Regions from separate parts of the Pandoraea fibrosis genome, predicted to be linked through region 1. Evidence: predicted binding sites of a transcription regulator. Region 1 holds the regulator's gene; the other holds the start of a gene.

Region 1 (4,423 bases):
GGCGCAGCAATACGCCGCCGTGCTCTTCCAGCGTGAGCGCCTGCGCCTGCAACCAGGCTTCGAGGTCGGGGCGGGCTTCGGCGTCGGCAGCGAACTCAGCGGTGATGTCGGCACGTGTCTGGCCGTTGCGCACCATGCTGATGTCGCCGCGCTCGCCCATTGCCAGCGCCAGCGCGTCGATCAGGATCGATTTGCCCGCGCCGGTTTCCCCCGAAAATACGGTGAAACCGGCGGAGAATTCCAGGTCGAGACGATCGACGATCACGAAATCGCGAATCGAGAGACTGCGTAGCATCGGATATCGGGGGAGGCGTGGATCAGTTCTGGGGCGTATCTTCGTCGGAGATATGCTCGTTCCAGTGCAGTTTGCGGCGCAACGTCGCGTAGTAGTTGTAGCCCACCGGATGCAGGAACGTCACCTGATGCTCGGAGCGGCTCACCAGAATCCGGTCGCCCTGACGCAGTTCGGCAAAGGACTGCATGTCGAAGTTGGCGCCAACTTCACGCCCGCCGGTAATCGTGATGACGATGTCGCTCGAGTCCGGCAGCACAATCGGGCGATTCGAGAGCGCGTGCGGTGCGATCGGCACCAGAACCACGCCCCCCAGACGGGGATGCAGGATCGGGCCGGTGGCCGAGAGTGCATAGGCCGTCGAGCCGGTCGGGGTGGCGACGATCAGGCCGTCCGAGCGTTGCTTGTACATGAAGCGGCCGTCGACATCGACGCGCAGCTCGACCATGCCGGAGATGCCCGAGCGGTTCACGACCACATCGTTGAACGCGAGCGTCTCGAAGAGCGTCTGCCCGTCGCGCTCGATGCGCGCGGCCAGCAGTGTGCGCTGCTCGCCTTCGAAATGACCTTCGAGCATGGCCGGCACGACCTGGCGCATCTCGTCGAGCGGAATATCGGTGATGAAACCGACGCGTCCGTGGTTCACGCCGATCAGCGGCACCTTCGACGCCGCAAGCTGACGGCCGACGCCAAGCATCGTGCCGTCGCCGCCAACGACCACGGCCACATCGACCTGCGTGGCAATTTCCTGGATGTCGAGGGTGCGGTACGGATCGGCGGCAGTGCCAATGTTATGCGCGGTGTCGCGCTCGAAGACAACGTGATGCCCGCGCTGGGCAATACATGCCGCCAGCGTGAGCAACGGTTCGGCAACGCCGTCGGCATGGTATTTCCCGACGAGCGCTACGGTCTTGAAAGGGCTCCCTGTTTTCATGCCGCCATTACACCATAAGTCGATGACAGCAACCATCGGCATGCACCGCGTGGTGCGGTTCTCGCCTTGGGGTTCACCGCACGCCGCGTATGCACATTTCGCGTTACAATTTTTGCCATGCTAGATCAACGTGCGCAAGCTCTCCTCAAAACCCTGATCGAACGGTACATCGCTGATGGCCAGCCGGTCGGTTCGCGCACGCTTTCCCGTTACTCGGGGCTCGACCTGTCCTCGGCGACGATCCGCAACGTCATGGCGGATCTCGAGGCGCTCGGCTTCGTCTCCAGTCCGCATACGTCCGCCGGTCGTGTGCCCACGCCGCGTGCCTACCGTCTGTTCGTCGACACCATGCTGTCGGTGCGTCCCCTTGAAAAAGAGGCCGCGCACCTTCTCGCGTCTCACGTGCAGACCCGCTTGCAACCGGCCGGGCCGCAGCAACTGGTGGCTTCGGCGGCGCAGGTGCTCTCGAACCTCTCGCAATTCGCGGGCGTGGTGCTCACCCCGCGCCGCAGTCAGATCTTCCGGCAAATCGAATTCCTGCGTCTGTCGGACAAACGCGTGCTGCTCATCATCGTCACGCCCGATGGTGACGTGCAGAACCGCATCATCCTGACCGAAAAGGATTATTCCCCGGCCCAATTGGTCGAAGCGGCGAACTATCTGAACGCGCATTTCGGCGGCCAGAGCTTCGACGACGTGCGTGCTTACTTGCGTGGTGAGCTCGACGCCCTGCGCTCCGACATGAGCGCGTTGATGCAGGCCGCCGTGCAGGCGGGCAGCGACGCCATGGCCGACACCACGCGTGAGAGCGTGCTGATTTCGGGCGAGCGCAACCTGCTGGGCGTGGAAGATTTGTCGTCGAACATGGAACGGCTGCGCCGGCTGTTCGACGTCTTCGAGTCCAAGACCGGTCTGCTGCAACTGCTCGACGTCTCGAGCCGCGCGCAGGGCGTGCAGATCTTCATCGGCGGCGAATCGAGTCTCGTGCCGATCGAAGAGATGACGGTCGTGACCGCACCCTACGAAGTCGATGGCGAAGTTGTCGGCACGCTGGGCGTGATCGGCCCGACCCGCATGGCTTACGAGCGCGTGATTCCCATCGTCGATATCACGGCCAAGCTGCTTTCCAACGCGCTCAGCCAGCATTGACCGGTGCCTGGGCGATGCCGAGGAAACCGCTTGGCCTCGGTTCCCCGCGCCTGCGCCATGTCCCGTTACAACCCCGTAGCATTCCTTTACACGCTGTCACACACGGCAGGCTTACGCTCGAAGTGTCACTTATGGCGACGTTGCGAACATCGCGTTCGTCAAAGGATTCGGACAGAACAATCAGGTAGCGCGTCCAACGCAACGCTTGGCGCGTGAACCCGAAGGGCCCGGAGTGTTTATGAAATCCCTGATTTCCTGGCGGACGATGGTCCGTTATCTCGGCGTCGGGCTTGCGCTCGGGGCGTTGGGCGCGACTGGCTTGCCCGCGCTGGCACAGGCGCAGAGCGCCGATCCTCCGGGGCGGGTGGCCCGTCTGAGCGAATTCGACGGCACCGTCACCTATGCCCCGGCCGGCGCCAGCGACTGGCGCTACGCCGACCGCAACCGCCCGCTGACCACGGGCGACGCAGTCTGGGTCGATCGCAACGGCCGCGCCGAGATGCATGTCGGCGGTACGGCGGTGCGCATGGGGGCGTCCACGAGTGTCGCGCTGTCGGCCGTGACCGACCAGAATGTGCAACTGAACGTAACGCAGGGCACGCTCGGCCTGCGTCTGCGCAGCTTCGATCCGAATCAGCCTTACGAGATCGATACCCCGAATCTGGCCTTCGTGCCGCAACAGGCGGGCGAATATCGGATCGATGTCGACCCGAACGGGGTCACGACGGTGAGCGTCTGGCGCGGTGCGGCGACCGTGTACGGGCAGGGCGCCTCGGTGCCGCTGCAACAAGGACAGCGGGTGGCGTTCGTCGGTCAGAATCTGACGCAGCAACCGACCAGCCCGCTCGTGGCCGACACCTTCGATCAGTGGGTACGCCAGCGCGACGCTCGCGAAGACGCGTCGGTTTCCGCGCGCTATGTGCCGCGCGACATGACCGGTTTTGAAAGTCTGGACGACTACGGTGCGTGGCAGGAGACCCCGAACTACGGTGCCGTGTGGGTGCCGTCGAACGTGCCGTCGGGGTGGGCGCCGTACCGCACGGGTCACTGGGCCTGGGTCGATCCGTGGGGCTGGACGTGGGTCGACGACGCGCCGTGGGGCTTCGCGCCTTATCACTATGGCCGGTGGGCGTATGTCGACGCGCGCTGGTGCTGGGTGCCGGGGCCGGTTGCCGTGCGTCCGGTGTACGCGCCGGCGTTGGTCGGCTGGGTGAGCGGTAGCAGCGGCGGGAACCAGTGGGGCATCTCGTTTGCCGCCGGCGGCGTGGGCCTCGCCTGGTTCGCGCTCGGCCCGCACGATCCGTATCGTCCGGCGTATCGCGCCAGTTCGTCGTATGTCACCAACATCAATCGGTCGACGACGGTGATCCAGACGAACAACATCACGAATATCAACAACGTGTACGTGAACCGCAATGTGCGCGGCGCCGTGTCGACGATGCCCGCACAGTCCTTTGTGCAAGGGCGTCCGGTGGGTGCGCCGGTGGCGTTGGCCGCACCGCGTGCGGGGCAGTCGTGGCGCGTCGGCAATACGCCGGGCGTGGCGCCGGTGCAGCAAAGCGTGTACGGCAACAGCCGCCCTGCGGCGGGCACGCCACCGGCGGGGGTGTTCAACCGGCAGGTGCTGGCTACGCGTGCGCCGGCGGGCCGAGTGATGCCGTCGCGCGAACTGACCAGCAACCTCCATCCGGTGCCGAACGCTGGCGGAGCGCCGTTGGTTTTCGGCCAGAACGCCCAACAAGTCCAGAATACGCGGCCCGGGGCGCCGAACGCGCAGGGGCGCGTGCAACCGCGCGTGACGGTCGTGGGCACGCACGGGCCGGTCGGCGCGCCGATCGGTGTGAACGGCGCGACACCTGCCCAGCCTGCGCTCGGCGCGACCGGTGCCGAGCGCGCCATGCCGGGGCACGGTGGGCTGCCGCCGACGGGCGCTGTGCCGTCGATGCACGGCGCGCCGGGCGTTCCCGGCCAACCCGGCGTGCCGGGAGCCCCGGGGCGCCCGGGTGTGCCGGGGGAACCCGGTGTGCCGGGAGCGCCAGGCGTTCCGG
Region 2 (4,423 bases), 1.3 Mb from region 1:
CCCCAGCTACAACGGCGCGCGCAAGCAACCGAATCTCACGCCGCTGCTGGCGTTGCTGCTCGCCCGCGAAGGCATTCCGACGCTGGTGCATGGCCAGCATCACAGCGGCGCGAATCGCGTCGGCACACAGGCGATCTTTGCAGCATTGGGCCACGCCGCCTGCCAGTCGGCCACCGAGGCCGAGGCAGCACTGCGAACCCGTCGCGTCGCCTATCTGCCGATTGCCGCGCTCTCGCCCGCACTGGAGCGGCTACTGGAGATGCGTGCCGCGCTGGGCGTGCGCAACTCGGGCCATACGGTAGTGAAGCTGTTGCAACCGTTTGCCGGGCCGGCACTGCGGCTCGTGAACTACACGCACCCCGAATACCGGGAAACGCTTGGCGAAATGTTCGCCGACGCCGCCAACAGCCCGGCGCCCGGTGTGCTGCTGGCTCGCGGCACGGAAGGCGAACCGGTCGCCGATGCCCGCCGCCAGACCGCAATCGACGGGTTCTCGGATGGGGTGTATCGGTTGTGGCAATCCGCAGAGGAAGGCGCGACGGGCATACCGCCGACACTGCCCGCGTCCGATGCCCCCGCCACGGCCCGTTGGATTGAAGCCGTGCTGGCCGGCGACGTCGACGTGCCCGCACCCATTGCCCGGCAGGTCGAGGTGATTCGTCAGGCGTTGGGGCTGGGCATCACGCGGTGAACGGAAATGATGCCGCCATTGGCGATTCGAGCGATATTCGGCCGCAAAACGACTCGATTAGCTCGTAAAGTACGAAAATCTACCGGAATTCGATAAATTTAATATTTTCCGGAACAATTTGTCCCAAAACACATCAAATCTTCTGTTCGGAGAGGACGTCCGGTGAGTACCGGACGAGATAGCCGTCGGGTCCGCCGGCAGACGACCGACGATTCATTCGGCCGACGCCATGCGGGTCGCCTGCCATGAGATGAGGTGCCATTCGTCGGCCTCGAGCACGTGGACCGCCGTATAGGCCATTTGCGACTCAAGCGAGCCGGTCGCGGTTTCCAGTTCGATCTTGAGCTTGCCGGTAACGACCACGGTGTCGCCAAACTGTCGGAGTTCTTGCGCCCGGATATCGATGTCCAGATATCGACGGCGGCCCGAGGTCAGGGCGTCGAGGAATTCGCGCTTGGTTTCGCGTTTGCCGTTTGAATGAACGTAGTGAAGGCCGTCTGCCAGGAGCGCGTCGAGTTGTTCGACGTCCCCCTCAACCATTGCGTCGAAACGCGCGGATTCGCGCTCGCGCACTACGTCAATGTGCTTTCCCGCCATGTTGACCTCCCGTCTTCGCCGACCCCAAACGCTCGCGACTTGGGTTGCAATTTACACCATCCATGCGACGTTTGCGCCAGTGACTTCTCCGGTTTTTCGGGGGGTGCTGGAAAACCCCGAGACGGCGGAAACTTCCCGCCCGGTAAGGGTTCTAACGTCTTTAGCACTCATCTGAAGAGAGTGCTAAAATGCTTTCCCAGAGGCTAACCAGGAGTCCACCACTTGAGTACTGCCGCCACTTTGCATCCGACGACGCCGGCCACCGGCACGGCGCCGAATTCTCGTGCCCTTGCTCTCGCCCCGTCGGCATTGATGCTGCCGGGCAGTCTGGGCAATATCGACAGCTATATTCAGGCTGTCCACCGCATTCCCCTGCTCACCGCCGAGGAAGAGCAGTCGCTCGCCAAACGCCTGCGGGAAAGCGACGACCTCGATGCCGCCCGCCAGCTCGTGCTCTCGCACCTGCGTCTGGTGGTCTCGATCGCGCGCAATTACCTCGGCTATGGGCTGCCGCACGCCGACCTGATCCAGGAAGGCAACATCGGCCTGATGAAGGCCGTGAAGCGCTTCGATCCCACTCAGGGTGTGCGACTCGTGTCGTACGCCATGCATTGGATCAAGGCCGAGATTCACGAATACGTGCTGCGCAACTGGCGCACGGTCAAGGTCGCCACGACCAAGGCTCAGCGCAAGCTGTTCTTCAATCTGCGCAGCCAGAAGCAGGGCCTGCAGGCATTCACGCCGGAAGAGATCGACCAGGTCGCCCGCGATCTGAATGTGAAGCGCGAAGACGTCGTCGAGATGGAAACGCGCATGTCGGGTGGCGATATCGCCCTCGAAGGGCACAGCGACGATAGCGATAGCCCGAGCTTCGCCCCCATCGCGTACCTCGCCGACTCGCATCAGGAGCCGACCGCCGTGATCGCCGCGCGCGAGCGTGACCATCTGCAAAGCGACGGCCTGCAAACCGCGCTTGGCCGCCTCGACCCGCGCAGCCGCCGCATCATCGAAGCGCGCTGGTTGTCGGTCGCCGACGACGGCAGCGGTGGCGCCACGTTGCATGAACTGGCCGACGAGTTCGGTGTGTCTGCCGAGCGCATCCGTCAGATCGAAGTCGCCGCCATGAAGAAGATGAAAGGCGCGTTGCAAGCCTACGCGTAATGCCTTGATCGGGTGGGGGCGGCAACGCGACAAATTGCCACAGACCCTGCCGGATCACCGTCGGTCGATCATCACCGACACCGAAGCCCCGTGAGATTCACGGGGCTTTTTCATTGGACTTCGAAAGTTCACGACTCATTTGCGCCGGACTTGATGCATCGCAAGGTCGCCTGCGCGACCGGTCGATAGAATCGGCTCGTACGTGGCCATGCTACGTGCGAAGGACGGCCCGGGGGCCGTTCGCCGCGCCCGACCTTGTCTCGAACTCGCTTCTCGTCGGCCATCTTTCGTGATGGCGGATTCGCCTCGAACCAGCGTCACTTGCGTGTCATCCGCCCCCGCGCTCCGCGGTTTGACATTTTCAAGCGATAAGGCAAAATGCGCCGGAAGTCGACGCTGTTCCCAACACCACGACTTTCGACGCCAGGAGCCGTCACGGATGGACACCCACTCTCCTAGCAGTCTGAAGCCTCCCGCGCCGAGCGCGCCCGTCGCGGCGTCGCGCAGCGCCGCCATCGTCGCCTGGCTGATCACGCGCTGGCGCACCCGCCCTTCCCGTTTCATGATCGAAATCCTGATCGTTCTCGCGATCAAGGTAGCACTCCTGTTCATTCTGAAGCACGCGTTCTTCGACGCCCCGATGGCCAGGCACATGCAGTTGCCGCCGGACGTCGTGGCTCGCGCCCTGATCGGGCCGCAAGCCGTCGAAGCGCAGTCCCCCACCCCAAGTCAAGGTGTCCGCCATGATCAGTAGCGAAGTCGTTGACCTCTCGCGCTTGCAGTTCGCCATAACGGCGCTGTATCACTTCCTGTTCGTCCCGCTCACACTCGGGCTGTCCTGGCTGCTTGTCATCATGGAGTCGGTCTACGTGATGACCGGCAAGCAGATCTACAAGGACATGACCCAGTTCTGGGGCAAGCTCTTCCTGATCAACTTCGCGATGGGCGTGACCACGGGTCTTACGCTCGAATTCCAGTTCGGCACCAACTGGGCTTACTACTCGCATTACGTCGGCGACATCTTCGGTGTGCCACTCGCCATCGAAGGTCTGATGGCGTTCTTCCTTGAAGCCACGTTCGTCGGCCTGTTCTTCTTCGGATGGAACAAGCTCTCGCGCATTAGCCACCTTGCGACCACGTTTGCCGTGGCGCTGGGCTCGAACCTCTCGGCGCTGTGGATTCTCGTTGCCAACGGCTGGATGAACAATCCGGTCGGGGCGCACTTCAACTACGAGACCATGCGCATGGAGTTGAACAGCATCTGGGAAGTGATCTTTAACCCGGTGGCGCAGGTGAAGTTCGTCCACACGCTCTCGGCCGGTTATGTCACCGCCGCGATGTTCGTGCTCGGCATCTCGGCGTGGTACCTGCTCAAACGCCGCGACGTACCGTTCGCACTGCGCTCGTTCGCGGTGGCGGCCGGTTTTGGTCTGGCCTCGACGCTGTCGGTCATCGTGCTGGGTGACGAATCGGGCTACACCACCGGCGAAGTGCAGAAGGTCAAGCTCGCCGCCATTGAAGCGGAGTGGGAAACGGCCAAGCCGCCTGCCTCGTTCACGCTGTTCGGCTTGCCGAACCAGAAGGAAGAACGCACCGACTTCGCGGTGAAGATTCCCTGGGCCATGGGCCTCATCGCTACGCGCTCGGTCGACACCCCGGTGATCGGCCTCACACAACTGCGCGATGAGCATAAGGAGAACATCCGGCGTGGCATGATCGCCTTCGCGGCGCTCGAGAAGCTGCGCAGCGGCGACAAGTCACCGGCCGTGCGCACCGAGTTCGATAAGTACAAGGACGACCTCGGCTACGGCCTGCTGCTCAAGAAGTACACCGCGAACGTGGTCGACGCCACGCCGGAGCAGATCCACATGGCGGCCAACGACACGATCCCGCCGGTGGCGCCCGTGTTCTGGTCGTTCCGCATCATGGTTGGACTGGGCTTCCTGTTCCTGTTCACCTTCCTGTGGGCCTTCT

The links. The regulator HrcA, encoded in region 1, represses chaperone genes, less so after heat shock. The targets are predictions, from matches to a motif close to TTAGCACTCNNNNNNNNNGAGTGCTAA.
Region 2: the regulator HrcA is predicted to act here: its motif matches at 1,449-1,475, upstream of rpoH (RNA polymerase sigma factor RpoH).

The regions. Positions count from the first base shown of each region.
Region 1 is NZ_CP047385.1:1,853,721-1,858,143, forward strand. It holds gene recN (DNA repair protein RecN) at 1-295, opposite strand, end outside; gene PI93_RS08325 (NAD kinase) at 318-1,226, opposite strand; gene hrcA (heat-inducible transcriptional repressor HrcA) at 1,344-2,375, shown strand; gene PI93_RS08335 (DUF6600 domain-containing protein) at 2,614-4,423, shown strand, end outside.
Region 2 is NZ_CP047385.1:570,882-575,304, reverse strand. It holds gene ybiB (DNA-binding protein YbiB) at 1-691, shown strand, start outside; gene PI93_RS02535 (nuclear transport factor 2 family protein) at 905-1,288, opposite strand; gene rpoH (RNA polymerase sigma factor RpoH) at 1,511-2,449, shown strand; gene cydP (cytochrome oxidase putative small subunit CydP) at 2,889-3,203, shown strand; gene PI93_RS02520 (cytochrome ubiquinol oxidase subunit I) at 3,193-4,423, shown strand, end outside.